4 regions of the Nocardia sp. NBC_01377 genome follow, and region 3 is predicted to be linked to each of the others. Evidence: riboswitches for the same ligand, from Rfam matches in the RefSeq annotation. Region 3 holds a riboswitch; each other region holds the start of a gene.
What was found. A riboswitch is a leader RNA that binds a small molecule or an ion and turns the genes downstream of it on or off. The one in region 3 is predicted to bind cobalamin.

Region 1: it holds a riboswitch for cobalamin, as region 3 does, so the genes downstream of both, OG225_RS09205 (ABC transporter substrate-binding protein) here and metE (5-methyltetrahydropteroyltriglutamate--homocysteine S-methyltransferase) in region 3, are expected to answer to the same signal.
Region 2: it holds a riboswitch for cobalamin, as region 3 does, so the genes downstream of both, OG225_RS24845 (5-methyltetrahydropteroyltriglutamate--homocysteine S-methyltransferase) here and metE (5-methyltetrahydropteroyltriglutamate--homocysteine S-methyltransferase) in region 3, are expected to answer to the same signal.
Region 4: it holds a riboswitch for cobalamin, as region 3 does, so the genes downstream of both, OG225_RS36385 (energy-coupling factor ABC transporter permease) here and metE (5-methyltetrahydropteroyltriglutamate--homocysteine S-methyltransferase) in region 3, are expected to answer to the same signal.

What each region holds. Positions count from the first base shown of each region.
Region 1 is NZ_CP109566.1:2,035,748-2,040,853, forward strand. Features, by position in the region: gene OG225_RS09190 (metal ABC transporter substrate-binding protein) at 1-707, shown strand, start outside; gene OG225_RS09195 (metal ABC transporter ATP-binding protein) at 817-1,575, shown strand; gene OG225_RS09200 (metal ABC transporter permease) at 1,600-2,472, shown strand; cobalamin riboswitch at 2,527-2,722, shown strand; gene OG225_RS09205 (ABC transporter substrate-binding protein) at 2,739-4,328, shown strand; gene OG225_RS09210 (ABC transporter permease) at 4,344-5,106, shown strand, end outside.
Region 2 is NZ_CP109566.1:5,399,686-5,404,791, forward strand. Features, by position in the region: gene OG225_RS24840 (pyruvate carboxylase) at 1-2,322, opposite strand, end outside; cobalamin riboswitch at 2,645-2,797, shown strand; partial or broken gene OG225_RS24845 (5-methyltetrahydropteroyltriglutamate--homocysteine S-methyltransferase) at 2,939-3,593, shown strand; gene OG225_RS24850 (short-chain fatty acyl-CoA regulator family protein) at 4,516-5,106, shown strand, end outside.
Region 3 is NZ_CP109566.1:2,579,065-2,584,170, forward strand. Features, by position in the region: gene OG225_RS11780 (helix-turn-helix transcriptional regulator) at 1-489, opposite strand, end outside; gene metE (5-methyltetrahydropteroyltriglutamate--homocysteine S-methyltransferase) at 1,039-3,303, opposite strand; cobalamin riboswitch at 3,441-3,673, opposite strand; gene OG225_RS11790 (hypothetical protein) at 3,819-4,109, opposite strand; gene OG225_RS11795 (hypothetical protein) at 4,228-4,818, opposite strand; gene OG225_RS11800 (hypothetical protein) at 4,817-5,062, shown strand.
Region 4 is NZ_CP109566.1:7,908,842-7,913,947, forward strand. Features, by position in the region: gene OG225_RS36370 (cytochrome c oxidase assembly protein) at 1-1,529, opposite strand, end outside; gene OG225_RS36375 (heavy-metal-associated domain-containing protein) at 1,810-2,019, shown strand; gene OG225_RS36380 (hypothetical protein) at 2,016-2,183, shown strand; gene OG225_RS36385 (energy-coupling factor ABC transporter permease) at 2,272-2,955, opposite strand; cobalamin riboswitch at 3,091-3,233, opposite strand; gene OG225_RS36390 (heavy metal translocating P-type ATPase) at 3,217-5,106, opposite strand, start outside.

The DNA of each region.
Region 1 (5,106 bases), 540 kb from region 3:
ACGAGCCGACACCGGGGGATATCAGGAAGGCCACGCGCGCGGATCTCATCATCGACAACGGGATGAACCTGGAAGCCTGGTTCGCCCGGTTCGTCTCCGAGGTGAGGGTGCCGCACGTGGTGGTCAGCGAGGGCGTCGCACCGATCGAGATCGGTGAGGACGCCTACCGGGGCAAGCCGAATCCACACGCGTGGATGTCACCGTTGAACGTGCTCGTCTACGTCGACAACATGGTGCGCGCTTTCACCGATCTCGATCCGGGACACGGCGCGGATTTCCGCGCCAACGGCGAACGCTACAAGGCTGAATTACGCGGAGTCCACGAGGAATTGGTGCGGACGCTGAGTACGCTGCCCGCCGGACAGCGTGCCCTGGTGACCTGCGAGGGCGCGTTCTCCTACCTGGCCCGTGACACCGGTCTGACCGAGAAGTACATCTGGCCGGTCAACGCCGAACAGCAGGCGACACCGCAGCAGATCGCCTCGGTCATCGATATGGTGAAATCCAACCGGGTGCCCGCGGTGTTCTGTGAATCCACGGTGTCCGACGCGCCGATGCGCCGGGTCGTCGAGGCTTCGGGAAGTTCGTACGGCGGTGTGCTGTACGTGGATTCGCTGTCGGAGGCCGACGGTCCGGTACCGACCTACCTGGCGCTGATCCGCCACGCCGCGCAGACCATCGGCGCCGCGCTCACCGGGCGGCAGTGACATGCGGGAAGCAAGTGACACGCGGGAAGCAAGTGACACGCGGGAAGCAAGTGACACGCGGGAAGCGAATGACACGCGCGAAGCGGGCGAGGCGCGGGAGCCGAGCGAGGTGCGGGAAGCGGGCGAGGCGCGAGAAGCGGTGAGCGCGATCCGGGTCGACGGCGTCACCGTGCGCTACGGCGAAGTGCTCGCCCTCGACGACGTCGCGCTGCGACTCGAGCACGGGCGGGTCTGCGGCCTGGTGGGGATGAACGGTTCCGGGAAGTCGACGCTGTTCAAGACCATCATGGGGTCGATCGAACCCGATCACGGGACGGTGCTGGTCGACGGCGTCGCCCCGAAGGCCGCGCGCCGCGGCGGCGTTCTCGGCTACGTGCCGCAGAGCGAGGACGTCGACTGGAGTTTCCCGCTGTCGGTACGCGATGTGGTGATGACCGGGCGCTACGGCCGGATGGGGTTCACCCGCCGCCCCCGGCGCGCGGACCGGGAAGCGGTGGCCGAGGCGCTGGAGCGGGTCGAATTGACCGACCTCGGCGATCGGCAGATCGGGCGGTTGTCGGGTGGGCAGAAGAAGCGGGCCTTCGTCGGTCGTGCCCTCGCCCAGGGGGCGACGGTGCTGTTGCTGGACGAGCCCTTCGCCGGTGTCGACAAGCGATCCGAAGCCGCCATCACCGCGCTGCTACGCGAACTCGCGGCGGCGGGCGCCGCGGTCCTGGTGTCCACCCATGACCTGCACGCACTGCCCGGCCTCGCCGACGAAGCCGTGCTGCTGATGAGAACGGTGCTGGCGCAGGGGGATCCGGAGACGGTGCTGCGCCCGGAGAATCTTGCCGCGGCCTTCGGCCTCGATGTGCTCAACCGTGTGTGAACGGCCGAAGGTGAGACGGGCGCAATGAGTTTCGAGGAAATCTTCATCGACCCGCTGCGCTACGAATTCATGGTGCGGGCGCTGGCCACCACCGTGACGGCGGCGGTGGTCTGCGCGGTGCTCTCGTGCTGGCTGGTGCTGATCGGCTGGTCGTTGATGGGCGACGCGGTCTCCCACGCGGTACTGCCAGGGGTGGTGCTGGCCTATATCGTCGGCCTGCCCTTCGCGGTCGGCGCGATCGTCTTCGGATTCCTGGCGGTGGCACTGATCGGGGTGGTGCGGTCGACCAGCCGCATCAAGGAGGACGCCGCGATCGGCATCGTGTTCACGACGCTGTTCGCGTTCGGGTTGGTACTGGTCTCGGTGACGCCGAGTCAGACCGATCTCAATCACATCGTGTTCGGGAATCTGCTCGGGGTCAGCCGATCCGAACTCGTTCAGATCGTCGTCCTGGCGGCGCTGACGCTGACGGCGCTCGTCCTCAAGCGGCGCGATTTCACCCTCTACGCGTTCGACCCGGTGCACGCCCACGCGATCGGCCTGAACACCCGTTGGCTCGGTATCGCCCTGCTCGGACTGCTCGCGCTGACCTCGGTGGTGGCGTTGCAGGCGGTGGGCGTGGTGCTCGTGGTCGCGATGCTCATCATTCCCGGCGCGACCGCGTACCTGCTCACCGACCGATTCCAGCGCATGCTCGTCATCGCCCCCGCGGTCTCGGTCGCGGCGGCGGTGACGGGCCTGTACCTGAGCTATCACCTGGACACCGCCTCCGGGGCGATGGTCGTCGTCGTCCAGGGGCTGACCTTCACGGCGGTGTACCTGTTCGCACCGCGACAGGGTGTCATCGGTCGCCGGATCGCGGCCGCGCGTCGTCGTGCCACCGCGGGCGCGGTGTGACCGCCGGTGCATCCCCGTGATTCGGCCGCATCGGGTTCCGCGGCCGAATCACGGGGATGTGTGCTCGGGGCTCGCGCCTTGTAACGTCTGATCCGGACGAAGGGAACACCGGTGCGAATCCGGGGCTGTCCCGCAACTGTCACCGAGGAGTAATCCGCCGATCTCGTTGCCACGACCTACCCGGGTTGGAAGGCAGGCGGTGCGCGTCGATCCGGGAGCCAGGACACCTGCGTCCACGGTAGAGGGATCGCACCACGAGGATGGCCATGGACAACTCGAGATCGACCGTGCCCGCATTGCGGCGCCGGACATTCCTGCTCGGCGCCGGAGCGGCGGCTCTGGCCGCGTCGGCGGGCGGATCGCTGATCGGCTGCGCCGCCGACGACGCAGCCTCCGCGGGACCGCAGGGGCCGCCGCGTCCCGGCGGGCGACTGCGTTCGGTGATCGCGGGCAGGTCGGCGAGCGTCGACGTACTCGATCCGTATCAGGCGGGCAGTTCGGCGGGCGGCGCGGTCTCCAAGAATGTCTGGGACAAACTCGTCGCCTACAACAACGATCTGACGCTGCGCTACCGGCTCGCGGAATCGCTGACGCCCGACGCGGACGGCAGTCGGTGGCGGATCGCGTTGCGTCCCGGTGTCGTCTTCAGCGACGGCACACCGCTGACCTCCCGCGACGTCCTCTGGAGTTTCGAGCGGATGCTCGACCCGGCCAAACATTCCGCCGGCGATCTCTCGATGATCGACATGTCGCGCACCAGGGCCGACGGCGAACTGGGCGTCATCGTGGGGATGAAATCCCCACTCGCCGATTTCGGTTCGGTGCTCGCGGGCTGGTACTGCTACGTCATCAAGGACGGGACGACCACCTTCGACGCGCGGACGCTGCCGGTGGGCACGGGCCCCTTCGCACTGGCGAACTGGTCGCCCGGCGATCGAACACTGTTGCGCCGCAACGACCGGTACTGGGACGGGCTGGTGCTGCTCGACGAGGTCGAGATCATCCAGATCGCCGAGACCGAGGCCCGCGTGAACGCCTTCCTGTCCGGGGAAGCCGATATCGTGCACGAGATGTCCTATCTCCAGGCGCGCACGCTGGAGAACGATCCGGATATCACCGTCGTGCTGCATCCGTTCGGACTCATGGATTCCTTCCAGATGCGCGTCGACCTCCCGCCCTTCGACGACGTGCGGGTGCGCCAAGCCATGCGCCTCGCCGTCGATCGGCAGGCGATGGTCGACACCGTGTACTACGGCTATGCCGAGTTGGGCAACGACATCTACGGCAAGGGTGCGCCGTTCTACGACGATTCGCTGCCGCAGCGCGCCTACGATCCGGCGCGGGCGCGCGAACTGCTGCGCCAGGCGGGCAAGGAGAACCTCACGGTCACCTTGCAGACGGCCGACGGCATGCCGGGCATGATCGAATCGGCGACGCTGTTGGTCGAGCACGCCAAGGCGGCCGGAATCACCGTGAAACTCGAATCCGTACCCGCCGACACCTATTTCACCCAGGTTGCGGGGAAACAGCCGCTGACCCACGTCGGTTGGTGGAACTACAGTCTCGACTACTTCTACGGCCAGACCATGACCACCGGTTCGCCGAGCAACGGCACCGGATGGCGGAACGCGGCCTGGGACGCGAAATTCACCGAGGTCAGGGCGACACTCGACCAGGAGCGCCGCCGGGTACTGTATCACGAACTTCAGGAACAACTCTGGAACGAAGGCGGATACATCCTGCACAGTTTCGCCAAACGGCCCGACGCGGCGCGCAACGATGTGGGCGGTGTGCGGGCGGGGGTGCCCGGCACCGACGACTGGGCCAACTACACGACCACGTGGTTGGCGCGGTAGCGAACGCCGACGGTCGTGATTCGCTACGTGATCGGGCGCGTCGGCGGCGCCATCGTGGTGCTGTCGCTGGTCGCGCTCGCGGTGTTCTGCCTGTTCGAGTCGCTGGATTCGGATGCGGCGACGGTGATCCTGTCGCGTGTCGGCGGGGCCGACCCCACCCAGGAGCAGGTGGCCGCGCTGCGCGCCGAACTGGGACTGGACCGGCCCGCGCCGGTCCGGTTCGGCGAATGGGCGAAGGGATTCGCGCACGGCGATTTCGGTGATTCGCTGATCTCCGGTCGACCGGTCCGCGAGGTGCTGCTGAGCCGATCGGGCAACAGCGCCGTGCTCGCGGTGATCACCGCCGCGCTGTTGATCCCGCTGGCACTCGGGCTCGGGCTGATCGCAGGCGCGCGTGCGGGTTCGCGCACCGACCGGGCGGTCAGCGTGAGCGCGCTGACCGCGGAGTCGGTGCCGCCCTTCGTTTCCGGTGTGCTGCTGGTGGCCGTGCTGTCGTTGACGCTGCATGTTCTACCGGCCGTCTCACTGGTTCCGACGGGTACCGCGGTGACCGCCCGACCCGAGATCCTCGTCATGCCGGTGATATGTCTGCTGACCGGGCTGGCTCCGCATCCGATTCGCATGGTGCGGGCACTGACGGCCGAGGTCATGGACTCGGCCTACATCAGGACCGCGCGAGCCAACGGGATCGGGCAATGGCGGCTGATCCTGCGCCACGCCGCTCCCAACGCGGTATCGGCCTCGATCCACCCGCTGGCGGGGTCGGTGGTCGGTCTGC
Region 2 (5,106 bases), 2.8 Mb from region 3:
GATCGCCGAGAGCGCGGGCTGGCTCGTGGTGCCCGCCATCGCCGCACTCGCACCATCGACCGCGTCCGCACCGGCCTGCCACGCCGCCAGATAGGTCGCCAACTGCCCGCCGGGAGTGTCGTGGGTGTGCACGTGCACCGGCAGATCGAAATTACTGCGCAACGCCGTGACCAGGGTCGCCGCGGCCGGGGCCCGCAACAGACCGGCCATGTCCTTGATCGCGAGTACGTGCGCGCCCGCGTCCACGATCTGCTCGGCCAACTTCAGGTAGTAGTCCAACGTGTACAGGGTCTCGTTCGGATTCGACAGATCCCCGGTATAGGACAGCGCGACCTCGGCGATCGTCGTCCCCGTCTCACGCACCGCGTCGATGGCCGGACGCATCTGATCGACATTGTTGAGCGCGTCGAAGATCCGGAAGACATCGATACCGGTCGCCGCCGCCTCGGACACGAACGCGCGAGTGACCTGCTCCGGATACGGGGTGTAACCCACCGTGTTACGGCCCCGAAGCAGCATCTGCAAACAAATGTTCGGGACCGCTTCGCGCAACGCCGCCAACCGCTCCCACGGATCCTCGTACAGGAACCGCAACCCCACGTCATAGGTCGCGCCACCCCACGCCTCGATCGACAACAGTTCCGGCGTCAGGCGGGCCACATGCCCGGCCACACCCAACAACCCATTGGTCCGCACCCGGGTCGCCAACAACGACTGATGCGCGTCCCGGAACGTCGTATCCGTCACGCCCACGGCCTTCTGCTCACGCAACGCCCGCGCGAAACCCTCGGGCCCCAACGCCAGCAACCGCTGCCGCGAACCATTCGGCGGCGCGACCTTCAGATCGATCGCGGGCAGCTTGTCATGCGGATACACCGTGGTCGGGCGTTCCCCGTGCGGCTTGTTCACCGTCACATCGGCCAGGTAGGTCAGGATCTTGGTACCGCGATCCGCCGAACCGCGCAGGGTCAGCAGTTGCGGACGTTCGTCGATGAACGAGGTGGTGACCCGACCCGCACGGAAATCCGGGTCCTCCAGAACCGCTTGCAGGAACGGGATATTCGTCGTCACACCGCGGATACGGAATTCGGCCAGCGCACGCGCCGCACGAGCGATCGCCGCTTCCAGATCGCGACCGCGACAGGTCAGCTTGACCAGCATCGAATCGAAGTACGCGCCGATCTCCGCGCCCAGGTTCGCGCCGCCGTCCAGGCGGATACCCGCGCCGCCCGGGGTGCGGTAGGCGGTGATACGCCCGGTGTCGGGCCGGAACCCGTTGGCCGGGTCCTCGGTCGTGATCCGGCACTGCAACGCGGCGCCACGAATCGTCACCGACTCCTGACTCAAACCCAGATCCGCCAGCGACTCCCCCGCCGCGATCCGCAACTGCGACTGCACCAGATCCACATCGGTGATCTCCTCGGTCACCGTGTGCTCGACCTGGATCCGCGGATTCATCTCGATGAACACGTGATTGCCGCGTTCATCGAGCAGGAACTCGACCGTCCCGGCGCACGAATAACCGATCTCACGCGCGAAAGCCACCGCGTCCGCACAGATCCGCTCCCGCAACACCGGATCCAGATTCGGAGCCGGGGCGAGCTCGATCACCTTCTGATGACGCCGCTGCACCGAACAATCCCGCTCGAACAGATGCATCACATTCCCGTGCTGATCGGCCAGGATCTGCACCTCGATATGACGCGGATTCACCACCGCCTGCTCCAGGAACACCGTCGGATCACCGAACGCCGACTCCGCCTCACGCGAAGCCGCCTCGATCGACTCACGCAACTGTTCGGGCTCGGCCACCCGCCGCATCCCGCGACCACCGCCACCGGCCACCGCCTTGACGAAGATCGGGTACTCCAGCTCGCTCGACGCGGCCAGCAACTCCTCGATATCGGCCGAGGGCGCGCTCGACGCCAGCACCGGAAGCCCCGCCGCCCTGGCCGCCTCGATCGCGCGCGCCTTGTTTCCCGCCAACTCCAACACCTCGGCCGACGGGCCGATGAAGGTGATGCCTTCCCTGGCACAGGCCGCGGCCAGATCCGGATTCTCCGACAGGAATCCGTACCCCGGATAGATCGCGTCGGCTCCGGCGGTCTTGGCCGCACCGATGATCGCCTCGATCGAGAGATAGGTACGGACCGGATGGCCCTTCTCACCGATCTGGTAGGACTCCGCCGCCTTCAACCGGTGGACCGAATTACGGTCCTCGTACGGGAAGACCGCGACGGTCCCGATGCCGAGTTCATACGCCGCACGAAAGGCACGGATGGCGATCTCGCCGCGATTGGCAACCAAGACTTTCGAGAACATTGGCTTAAGGTACCCGCCCCGGAGGCGGCTGCCGACAGGGAAGTGCCCTTCGCAGAAATCTTCACAACAGAACTAGCACGGTTGCGAAGTTGTGTTCATCGTACGGTCACATGCTGCGACGATGAACCGCGGACCCGGCGCTGCGAATTAGCTCACACGAATCGCTCCATGGTAGCTGGAACGTATCGCACCGCCACGGCGCCCGACCGGCCGTTCCGCGCATGCTGACGAGTGCAACTGGTTCGCCGAGCGCAGACGAGATGGAGCCCCTACGTCGCGCCTCGGCGTCGAACCCGTCCGCCGCGATGTCGGCGGACAGGCGAGAGGGAACCCGGCGGGAATCCGGGACTGTCCCGCAGCGGTATGCAGGAACGACTGCCGTCACGAGCACTGGGCGTCCTGGGAAGCGACGGCCAGTAGGTGAGCCCCGTCCGTGATCGGCCAGTAAGTCCCGCGCCCGCGAGTCCGAAGACCTGCCACACTGTGCCGGATACGCCGTATCCGGCCGCCACCGCCTCGCGGACCACCGGTGCCGATTTCTCGGGCTCCGACCGCGCCCTCCGAGACATCCCGCTGATTCGCACTGCCCTCATGGCGATGGCTCACGACCACAGCACTGGAGTATCGACGCAACTGTTCTCCGCACACTCCGTTCACCGCAACGGTTCTCGGGCTGCCCCGGGTCGGCCCGATCCAAGAGTTGAAGCGCACCACCGAGTCCTAGTGGGGCCGGGCGCATCGACGCCGAACGATTGCACGCCATCGCCCAGGATCTGCGCCGCACCCAATTCGCCTAATTGCTCGCGGCCGGAATGGATTCGGTGCCGATGGGCACCTTCTCCCACAACGACCAGGTCCTCGACACCGCCGTTCTCCTCGGCGCGCTGCCGCCGCGTGTGGCGGGTATCACCGATCCGCTCGACCGATATTTCGCCGCCGCGAGCGGCACCGACACCGTCGAACCGCCGGAGATGACCACATGGTTCGACACCAACTACCACTACCCGGTGCCCGAGATCACGGCGGAGACCACCTTCGCCCTGCATTCCGAACAATTGCTGAAGCAGGTGGACGAGGCGCTCGCCCTCGGCGTGCCGGCCCGGCCCGTGGTGATCGACCCCGTCACCTTCCTGAAATCGGCCGAGGATGCCTCGGGCGCGCCGCTGCGGCGGTTGCCCGCGTTGGTTCCGCTCTCCCGTGACCTGCTCGCCCGGCTCGCGACGAAGGGCGTGGCCCGGGTCCAGATCGATGAGCCGGTGCTGGTGACGGAATCTCACCGAATCCGAGATCGACGCGGAGCCGTTCGCGCGGCCACGGCGATGTCATTCCGCCCGCGGCTTCGGCCTGCGCCGCGAGGTGTAGGCCTCACAGGCTTCGCCCGCGCGCTCGACGGCGCGTAACCGCGCTCTGGGATCGATTCCGCGAGTGCCACTTTCGCGGGCGCCGTCGTCACGGGGACCGACGCCCCTGCCGTCGATCCCGCGCCGCCACGACATGTGACTCGAACAACGATCCATTCGTCACGCCTCCTCGCACGTCGACCTCGTCCGTCACCCCTCTTCGACGCGCGATCGTGCGATCCGGTTCCCGCGATCTCCAGCGGGTTTTCCCAGGATGCGGAATCCGGGCCCGACGACGCGGGCCCGCGGGTGATCCGACGTGACGGCCGCACGGTGGACACCGACGCGGCGCGGCGGACCGGGCATCAGAAGATCCCCTCACGAACCTCCGGTGCCCGGTCCGGTACCACGGGCGCCACGACGAACGGCGGCTGATCGAGTGCGCCCGCACCGACTCCGGTCCTGCTCGCCGCGTCGAGAAACGGTCGTACCCCGCAGGTTTACTACCCCGGCCGCGAGAATCCGAAACGTTTCGAAGTCGGACACGCGAACGGGTCGGGGTCGACGGTGCGACTCCGCGCGGCGCGTCGGTGACGGCGACCCGGACCGCGCGCGCCACCCCCGAGCGATCCGTTCCGCCCGAGGTTTCGAACTCGGAAACGCCGCGCGAACGGGGCGAACGCGTAATATGTGGTTCTTCGCGCATCCCTCGGCTCGCTTCGGGCCCCTTGCTGCCCCTTCGCACGCTACGCAAGGTTGACCTGTCACTGAAACCCCTCGCAAGAGTGGATCTTTGTACGCGAGAACTCCGTTTTGTGCAATGTTTGCGAAGGCCGCCGGTTACTATTCGGCCGTGCGCAAGATGTACGCGGGCGCCCGGCTACGGCGACTGCGCGAGGAAAGACGGATGACCCAGGCCGCGCTGGCGAAATCCCTCGACCTATCGCCCAGCTACCTCAACCAACTCGAGCGCGATCAGCGGCCGCTCACCATCCCGGTCCTGCTGAAACTCAATTCCACCTTCGACCTCGACGTCCAGTTCTTCGCGGCCGATTCGGACGCGCGACTGGTCTCGGATCTGCACGAGGTGCTGGTCGACGCGGCGGGCGGTGACAGCGCGCCACTGACCGAGGTGGAAGAACTCGCGACCAGGCAGCCGGAAGTGGCGCGCATCCTCGTCGCCATGCACCGCAGGCTACGGGCGGCCACCGATCAACTCGACCTGTTCTCCTCCCGGGTGTCCGCCCCGTCCGGAGTCCCGGGCACCCCCATGCCGTACGAGGACGTGCGCGACTTCTTCTACGACCACCACAATCACATCCCGCACCTGGATCTGGCCGCCGAGCACCTGTTCGACGAATGCGGGCTCACCATCGGATCACTGGATCGTCAGCTGGCGCGGATCGCCGAGGAACGCGCCGGGGTCACCGTGCTGGTGCGCGGC
Region 3 (5,106 bases):
ACCGGCCCTCAGTTCCGCGAGCATATCGGCGAGCCGCTGATCATCGGGATGCGCGGCCCACGCCGCCCGCAGATCGGCGATGCCCTCGCTGATCACGCGTTCGCGTTCGACGTAGAAATCCCGCATCGCCGGATCCATCAGGCACAGCCACATCGTGTCGCGCCTGCTCGGCGGTACCAGTTCGAAATCGGTGACGAGCAACGCCATTTCGCGGTTCCGGACCAGGATGTCGTAGCGGTGGTCGACCAGCATCGCGGGCAGCGGCGAAAGATCCTCGACGAGCCGAGCCAGTTCGGGTGCGGGAGCGGTCACCGGTTTGTCCGGGCTGGGCAGGCGTCGACGGGCCAGATCGAACAGGTAGGCGCGTTCGTCGTCGTCCAGGCGCAGCGCGTGCGACAGGGCTTCCAGTACCTCCTCGGAAGGTAGTAGGCCGCGTCCCTGTTCCAGCCGGACGATGTAGTCGGTGCTGACACCGGCCAACTCCGCCACTTCCTCGCGCCGCAGACCGGGGGTGCGCCTGGCCTGACGGCGGGCGGGCAGTCCGAGATCCCCCGGGTCCAGGCGCTCGCGCCTTACCAGGAGAAAGCAGCCAATTCCTGTGTCACATCGACGATGCCGGTCATCGGTATCGATCCTACGGGTGGGTAGGACCGGCTTTCCCAGGAAGTTCCTTCCCTTACCGCCGCCCCGCCCTCCTTCCAGACTGTTGTCGGACCGTATACGCCACCATGACAGGAGCGAGACATGTCGGAAACTCTCACCCTCGATACCTACCGGCTACTCGAATTGCCTTACGGTGCGCCACAACCGGGCCTCGCCGTCGGCGTCACGTGGCGGGTTCAACTCCACCGAGAACGGTACCTGCGTCGTGGAGTGGGTACGCAGATTCTCCACGACCGATCGAGCGGCGGACGCGGTGTGGACGGTTCGGACGGCATGGCCGGTCACCGTGCGCGGAAATGTGTGCATGTTGGCCTCGGGCTGGAAGGGATGCGCCGGATGACCGGGGTGCCCGCGTTCGGGCGCCCCGGTATCACGTCAGCGCAGCGCCTGGGCCGCCGCGACGAGATTGCGCAGCGAGGCGACCACCTCGTCGTTGCGACGGGTTTTCAAACCGCAGTCCGGGTTGGCCCACAGGCGTTCGGCCGGAACGGCTTTCAATGCCAGTGCGAGAGACCTCTCGATCTCCTCGGAGCTCGGCACCCGCGGGGAGTGGATGTCGTAGACACCCGGGCCCACGCCCAGATCGAAGCCTGCCGCGTTGAGGTCGTCGAGCACCTCCATGTGCGAGCGGGCCGCCTCGATCGAGGTGACGTCGGCGTCCAATCCTGCGATAGCCCCGATGACCTCGCCGAACTCCGAGTAGCACAGGTGGGTGTGGATCTGCGTGGCATCGGCGACACCGGAGGTCGAGAGGCGGAACGCGTCGACCGCCCAGTCCAGGTAGGCGGCCTGGTCGGCCTTGCGCAGTGGCAGCAGTTCGCGCAGCGCGGGCTCGTCGACCTGGATGATGCCGATTCCGGCCGCCTCCAGGTCCACCGTCTCGTCCCGGATGGCCAGTGCGATCTGGCGGGCGGTATCGGCCGGCGGCTGATCGTCGCGGATGAACGACCACGCCAGGATGGTGACCGGGCCGGTCAGCATGCCCTTGACCGGCTTGCGGGTCAGCGACTGCGCGTAGGTGATCCATTCGACGGTCATGACCACCGGACGCTTCACATCGCCGTACACGATCGGCGGGCGCACGCACCGGGTGCCGTAGGACTGAACCCAGCCGTTGATCGTCGCGGCGAAGCCATCGAGCTGCTCGGCGAAGTACTGCACCATGTCGTTGCGCTCGGGCTCACCGTGCACCAGCACGTCGAGGCCGATTTCCTCTTGCAGCGCAATGACTTCGGCGATCTCGGCACGCATCCGCATGTCGTACTCGGCCTGGTCGATCTCGCCACGGCGGAGTTCGGCACGGGCCACCCGGATCCGGCTCGTCTGCGGGTAGGAGCCGATCGTGGTGGTCGGCAACAGCGGCAGTTTCAACCGCTCCTGCTGCACGATCCGGCGCTCGTCGGCCGGAGCGCGGCGCGTGGCACCGGTATCCAGACCCGCCAACCGCTCGCGTACCGACTCGACGCGCAGACGAGGATCCGCCTTGCGGTCGGCCACCGCGGTGCGAGCGATCTCGAGGGCCTGCGCGACCGCACCCTCCCCCTCACGGAGGGCGGTGGCCAGCACCCGGACCTCGGCGATCTTCTCCTGCCCGAACGCCAGCCGGCCGCGCAGCCGCTCGTCCAGATCGGTCTCGGGCTCGAGGCTGTAGGGCACGTGCAGCAGCGAGCACGAACTCGACACCGCCACCGACACACCGGCGTCGCGCAGCCCGATCAGCCGCGGCAGTGCAAGGTCGGGATCGACCCGCCAGATGTTGTGACCGTCGACCACGCCCGCCACGATCAACTTGTTCATGATCGACCGAGCCACAGCGACATCCGCGTCCTCACCGGCGACCAGGTCGAGAGCGATGGCCTCGATGCCGGTCTCGGCCAGCACCGGCAGCGCCGTGCCCAGCCGACCGAAGTAGGCGGCTACCAGGATCGACGGACGAGTCGACACCTCCGACAACCGCTGGTATGTGGTGCGCACCGCCGCGAGTTCGGCCTCGGTGAGATCGGTCACCAGCGACGGCTCATCGATCTGAACCCACTGCGCACCGGCCTCGGCGAGCAGGCCCAGCAACCGCTCGTAGAGCGGCAACAGGTCGGGCAGACGGTTCAGCAGATCGCTGTCATCCACCGACTTGGCCAGCTTCAGGAAGGTGATCGGACCGACGACCACCGGCCGGGCCGGGACACCGAGGGCCAGCGCCTCCTTCAATTCGGCCAGCGGCTTGTCCGGATGCAGGGAGAAGGCCGTATCCGCGGCCAGCTCGGGCACCAGGTAGTGGTAGTTGGTGTCGAACCACTTGGTCATCTCGAGCGGAGCGATCTCGGCATCACCTCGGGCGGCCGCGAAATAGCGATCCAGCTCGTCGGCGATCCCGGACACCCGCTGCGGCAGCGCGCCCAGCAGCACGGCGGTGTCGAGCACCTGGTCGTAGTAGGAGAAGGTGCCCACCGGTACCGAATCCAGCCCGGCCTCGCGGGCTTCGGTCAGCTGGGCGACGCGCAGGTTCGCCGCGACGGCGTGCAGGGCCTCGGCATCGACGCGACCGGCCCAGTAGGACTCGATGGCGCGTTTGAGCTCCCGGTTGGGGCCGACGCGCGGAAGGCCCAGCACGGTGGCGGTAAAAGTCGTGTGCGGGTTCGACATTGATGAGCTCCATGGTCAGCGGCAAGGACCGCCACCCAATATGGAACGCACGCCGATGGAGCCCGAGAAGCATCGTTCCCGTGCCCGGGTCCCACTGGGCGTGACGCCCAATCCACGAGGCGACGACCACCGGATACGGCGTATCCGGTACAACGGGCAGGTCTTCGGACTCGTGGGCATCGACCCGAGAATGGGGTCGACCCCGGCGTTCGGTGCCCGGGGCTGGTCCTACCGACCGTCGCTTCCCAGGCATGCGCCCAGTGCGGGTGACGGCTGTCGTTCCCACTTACCGCTGCGGGACAGTCCCGGATTCTCACCGGGTTCCCTCTACACCCCGCGGCGCGCGAACACCGCTGGGCTTCGACGCCATCGGACGGATCAGGGGCTCCTCGACTCCGCCTCCGGCGAACCAGCTGCGTCGACAAATATAGCCAACACCGACCGGATCGTGAAAGGGGGGACATCTCACACCGAGGACCGCGACCTGGGACCACCGATCCAGGAGAACGTGCGCATCAGCGTGTGGCGCCCACCGGCCAGACCACACTGACCGGAATTCCTCGGGCGCGAGCCGACTCCACCACGCTGCCGGTGCCCGAATTCTCACCCGCGTCACCACCCCACACCGCGATCAGTCGCTCGCACGCGGCGAGCATGACTTCGTTCGCGGCGGCGGGGGCCTTACGGTCGGCGTCGTCGAAATCCATGACCTGCACCCCAGCCGCACGCTCCAGCAACGCTTCGAACTCCGCACCGTTCTCGGGTATCACCTTGTCGCGCTGATAGTTTCGGGCAGACAGAACCACCTCGAGTCGACCGCCGAGCTCGAGAACACACCGCGCGAAGACAGTATCCGCACCACCCACCAAACAGCTGACCACCCGCGCCGGAAAGGAAGTGACGCACGGTCGAGTCCGGTAGCGGTCAGTGTGGGGGACGTAGGGCGACATCGCCGATCGTCGCACCCACGCGCTCCAGCGTGTCCGGCGCGCCGTCGGTCTTCGCCTGGGTCCAGCACCGGTTGTGTGGGAAAACCACATACGTGGCCCAGCGCGAGGCCGCCCGCCACACGATGCGCTGGCTGTCGCCGGGCACGTCCCACGCGATGACCGCCCAGGTGCCGTCGCATTCGCGCACCGTCGCGGTCGCGTTCCGCTGATAGTCGGCGAGTTCGAGCTGCCCGACGATGCTCTGGGGATCGCAATGCGCCGCCTGCGCGGAATCCCTGAAACGCAACGAGCCGGTGACCGATTCGCCGTCGGCCGTCACGAAGAGGGCGTGCATTCCCTCCGGCACGGGGTCGGAGCCGGGCGGCGGGGTCATGCCGAAGTGGTAGCAGCCCACCGGCACCGTGAACGTGCTCCGCCCGTCGGCGTCGGTGGTGCCCGTCCAGCGCTCGACCTCCGGAGTCCCCTCTGGTAGATCCCGCGAGGCGGGACCGCACGGTGCGTAACGTGCCAGGCGCACCGGCACATTCGGGACCGCGACGCCCCCGACGGTGACCGTGCGCAGCATGACCGTGCCGGATCCGGCAGTCGACGCAGGCTCGGTGGCTGGTGTCCCCGGGGCGCCGGTGGTCGTTGTCGGGGGTGACGATGCCGGAGCCGACGGTGCGGTGGTGTTCGAGCGCGGCGCCGACGAGCTGACGGTCGAGCCGGACTGCGACGTCTCCGCCTGCGACGTACTTGTCGCGCCGCCCTCGCATGCGGCGACCGCCGCCACTGCGCAGACAATGAACGCGGTGTTTACGAATCGCTGAAGTCGCATCGTTTCCCCCTGGTGTTGTGTCCTGCTGGCGCCTGT
Region 4 (5,106 bases), 3.5 Mb from region 3:
ATCAGCACGTGCCCCCAGTGGTAGCGGATCAGGTTCTCGAACAGCGGCGTGAAGTACAGCCCGTAGAGCGACACCACGAACATCGAAATCGAGAACGCGGGGTGGGCCAGCACGGCGGTGGGCCTGGCGTGCAGTACCAAGAGCACGCCCTCGCGCAACCCGCGCGCCCCGCCGCGCCCCGCCGCGGGCACGACCCGCAGCAGCAGCGTCACCGGCGCTCCGAGCACCAGCAGCACCGGGACCACCATGTTCAACGCCATGTGGGTGATCATGTGCAGGCTGAACATCGCGTACCCGTAGGCGCCGACGCCCGACGAGGTCGCGATCAGCAGGCTCGCGCATCCGCCGAGCCAGGACAGGGTCCGCCACGGCGACCACGCGTCGCCGCGCCGACGCAGCCGCAGCACGCCGTAGCAGTACAGGACCGCGCCCGCGACAGCGGCGCCGCCGAGGACGACGTCGAAGCGCCAGAACGTGAGCATCCGCAAGGCGGTCGGGGCGTTCACCACGTCGAAGCCGATGAACGCCTCGTGCGCGGTGAACGATCGCCCGGCGAACGCCGGAGCGGGCCTGACCCCCGCCGCGGACAGTGCCGAGACCGCGACGAGCATCGCCGCGCCCGCCGCCGCCAGCAGGACACCCTCACCCGGCCGGTCCGGCCGCGCGCGCCACACCAGCCACCCGGTCAGCGCACCGAGGGCGACCGCGCCGAGCACCAGCCGCCCGTACCCGGTCGTGAGCATCCGCTCCGGCGGAAGCAGAATCGCGACCAGGACCGCGCCCGTGACGGCGGCGACACCGAGGCACAGCATGGTCAGCGAACGGACGCGGGCGATCACCGTCTCCGTGTGCGCGCCCCCACGCGTGATGTGCGCGCTCGCGCACCACAGCAAGCCGCACAGCGCCGACACCGCCACCTGGAACAGCATCACCGCTCCGGTCGCGAAGTCGTGGTCCGGCCCCTCGCCCGCGTTACCCACCAATACCGGCGGCAGCACGCCGACGGCCGAGACCACCAGCGCGACCACCGCGCCCATCCACGCCAGACTCAATCTGGAAAGCACCGCGACCCCGCAGGCGAGGATCGCGACCGCGATCCACGCCTTGGGTCGGTCACCCGCGTCGATCAACGCGGCGAGTGCACCGGAACCGAGCGTCCGGGTTGTCGTCATGCCGCCGATATCGGCGGCCGAGACCGGGATGAGCGCGATCGCGGCCACCGCCCACACCGCGCTCGCGCGCTCGATGAGGTGCAGTCCGTAGTAGCCGTCCACGCCGACCCGCTCGTTCTCGACGGTCTCTGTGCAGCACACGGTGTACAGCGCCGCCCCCACCGTGACCGCGCCCGCAGCCATCGCGACCGCCCGCAACACCGTGTAGAGGATCGCCTGGGTCAGTCCGGGGAAGGCCGTGCCCGCCGCGGTGTAGGGCATCGCGCCCGCGGAAACGGCCGCGCCGAGCACTGTTGCCGCCGACAGTGCCACCGCGGCCAACCGGACCGTTCGCGCGGAGTACGCACCGATACCCACGTCCACATCCTTCCGAGATCTGTCGTCGCCGCGGTCCGACCGTCGGCCGCCGATGTCTACGGTCGGTCACGGCGAGGTCATGGTTCCCTCGCGCACACGGATGTGACGGGAATCTCCGCGGCCGTCGCCGGATAGGGAGGTCGGCCGCGTCGGGCACGGGAACCGCCGTGGTCACGATAGCGCGGGAGCCCGTGGGAACCACGCGCGCCCGGCATCCGACAATTGATGCGGAAACCTGTCGTGCCTGGTGCGCGGCGGCGACTCGGAGGAAAGGGACGTCATGAGCGAGACCACGTACACGGTGTCGGGGATGTCGTGCGAGCACTGCTCGAACGCGATCACCGGCGCGCTGACCGCGCTGCCCGGAGTGGACTCGGTCGATGTCGAGATCGCCACCGGAAAGGTGACTGTGACCGGCGCGTCCTCGGGCGCCCACGACGTGATCCGCGCGGCCGTCGACGAGGCGGGCTACGAAGTGGTCGATGCGTGAACGGTGACGGACCCGAGCCTGTGTGGCTGCGCGTGCTCGCCTTCGTCGCCGCGCTGGCCGCCGTGTTCGCCCTCGCCTGGCTGGTGGGCCGATTCGGTCCATGGTCGGACATTCCCGACGCGCCGCCCCACGACCACCGCGGCGTCTCGTCGACCGGTCGGTGAGCCGCGAGCGCGCTGCCCGGCATTCGGGAAAACGGACGCCGCCGGGTTTCGAGTTCATCGAAACCCGGCGGCGCGCAACGATATACGGTCAGGCGGGGCTGGGGTTGTAGAGCCGCCGTTCCAGCAGGCTGCTGTCCTTCAGTTGGTGCAGTGTCTTCGCTCCGGCCAGGACCGCCAGGTCGGCCAACGGTTCGATCGCGATCACGACCAGATAGGACAGACCGAACGTGGCGATATCGGCGACGGTCCGCACCGCGAAGCCCTCGCCGTAGAGCGCCCAGAACGCGACCCAGGTCACGATGCCCGCCTGGTAGGTGGTCGAGAGCGCGAGCGCCTGACGGTATTTCAGCCGCACGTACGGGGTGTCGGCGGCGATCACCTTCCGCGCCACGAATTGCAGCGCGAACAGCGGCACCAGCAGGGTCGTGACGTTCATACCGTATTGCGGCAGGTCGAACTGCGCGAAGAACACCCCTTGCAGGAGTAGGCCCAGCGCGAGCCCGAACGCGGCGGGCGCGGCCCCGAACAGCAGGAACAACGTGGAGCCCAATATCAGGTGGACCTCGGAGACGCCGACCGGATAGTGCGGCAGGATCTCGAAGAAGGTGAAGACCGCCGCGGTGGTCGCCGCGGTGCCGCCGAGCAGCGAGAGCGGCCCGCGCTCTCTGAAATGTCGATACGCCAGCGTGGCGGCGTAGACGCCCGCGGCGCCCGAGGTGGCGTAGCTGAGGATGATCTTCGGGCCTTCGACGATTCCCGGTTCGATATGCATTGCGCGGTCCTTCCGATGAAACCGGTCCACCGCCCGCGACGGCTCGGTCGGGTCGGCGCGCGCACCGACAACGGCCATGCGCCCATTCCGCGAGGCGATGCACCCCTGGACGCGGCGCGTCCAGCACGGGCTGAAAGGTCTTCGGGCTAGCGGAGACGTATCGCCGGATACGTCGACCGACCGCGGGCTCCGGGGAGAACCCGGTTCGCCGCGCGGACGATGGTGGTCGCTTCCGCACACCGCTGCGGGACAGCTCCGGATTCACACCGGATTCCCTTCGGACGGCATCTCGGTGAACGAGTGCCGACCGCCGCCGACCCGGCTTTCCCGCCGGTCCCGGCAAATCAGCCGCACAGGGATCGTAGCCGATGAATCGTCGGGAAACCCGCCCTCACAGGCGATTCCCGGCGACACGCGCACACTCGCGTCATCGCCGGGGTGCGCGTCGCGGCCGTCCGCGAGGTTCGGCAGGGTGAACCGGCGCAGCCGCAGGCTGTTCGACACGACGAACATCGAGGACAGCGCCATGGCGGCCGCGGCTCCGAGCGGGTCGAGGACGACCACGGCGAGCGGGAGGACGACGAGGTTGTAGCCGAGTGCCCACCGGAGGTTGGTCCGAATGGTGGCCAGTGTGGCCGCGGCCAAGCCGATGGCGTACGGCACCCGGGTGAGGTCGCGGCCCGAGATGACGAGGTCGGCCGCTTCCATGGCCACGTCGGTGCCCGCGCCGAGCGCGATCCCGAGGTCGGCGACCGCCAGCGCGGGCCCGTCGTTGACGCCGTCACCCACGACCGTGACATGTCGGCCGCTGTCCTGGAGCGCGCGGACGACCTCGGCCTTGTCCTCGGGCATCACCGAGGCGATCACGTCCTCGATCCCGACCCGGTCTGCGACCTCCTGGGCGGCGAACGGGTTGTCACCGGTGAGCAGCACACTGCGCAGCCCGAGTGCGCGCAGGCGCGCGACGGCCGAGGCGGCGGATGGATGGACCTGTTCGGCCACCGCGAGGACCGCGACGGCACGGTCACCGACCGCGACCAGGACGGCCGTCCGTCCGAGATACTCCTCCGCGCGTAGGGTCTCCCGCAGTTCGGGGGACACCGCGAACCCGTGGTCGCGGACGAACGACGGTCGCCCCACCGCCACCCGGCGGTGCCCGACGACGCCGATCACCCCGCGGCCCGGATGTTCGGTGACCCGGTTCGCCGTCGCGACCTCGAGGTCGTCGGTGCGGGCCGTCGCGATGATGGCCGCCGCCACCGGATGCCGTGACACGGCTTCGACGGCGGCGGCGGCACGCAGAGCCTGTGCGCGCTCGATGCCGGGACCGAGGTGTACCGCGACGACGCCCGGACCTCCCGCGGTGAGGGTCCCGGTCTTGTCGAAGACGACAACGCCGCCGCCCGCGGCCTGTTCCAGCCCGCGCTGTCCTTTGAAGAAGATGCCGAGCCGGGCAGCCTGACCGGAGGCGACCAGCAAAGCGGTCGGAGTGGCGAGGCCGAGTGCGCACGGACAGGCGGCCAGCACGACGGCGAGGCCCGCGCGGACCGCCGAGGCCGGGGGACCGTCCAGCAGCAGCCATCCGATCACGGCGAGTGCGGCGAGACCGAAGACGCCGGGGACGAAGCGCCCGGCGACGCGGTCGGCCAGACGCTGGAAATCCCCGCGATAGGTGTGGGCGCGATCGATCGAACGCAACATCCGCGCCAACCGGGTGGCCTCGCCGACCGCGGCCGCCTCCACGACGAGCGGGCCGTCGACGGCCACCGTGCCCGCCGTCACCGCCGAGCCCGCACCGACGGACACAACAGCGGTCTCACCGGTGAGCGCGCTCACATCCATCGCCGAGCGGCCGTGCACGACCAGACCGTCGGCCGCCACGACCTCCCCGGGGCGCACCACGAAACTCTGTCCCTCCGCGAGAGCGTCGATGGGCGCCTCGGTCTCCGTGCCGTCGATGCCGCGCACCGTCACGTTCCGCGCGACGAGCGCGGTGAGATCGCGGATCGCGCGGCCCGCCCGCTGCTCGGCCCGTCGTTCCAGGTGGCGTCCGGCGAGGGCGACCGCGGTCACGGCCGCCGCGACGCACGCGTAGCGTCCGCTCGCGGAGTCTTGCGCGGCGCCGACCGCGCCCGCGGCGGCGGCGCCCGC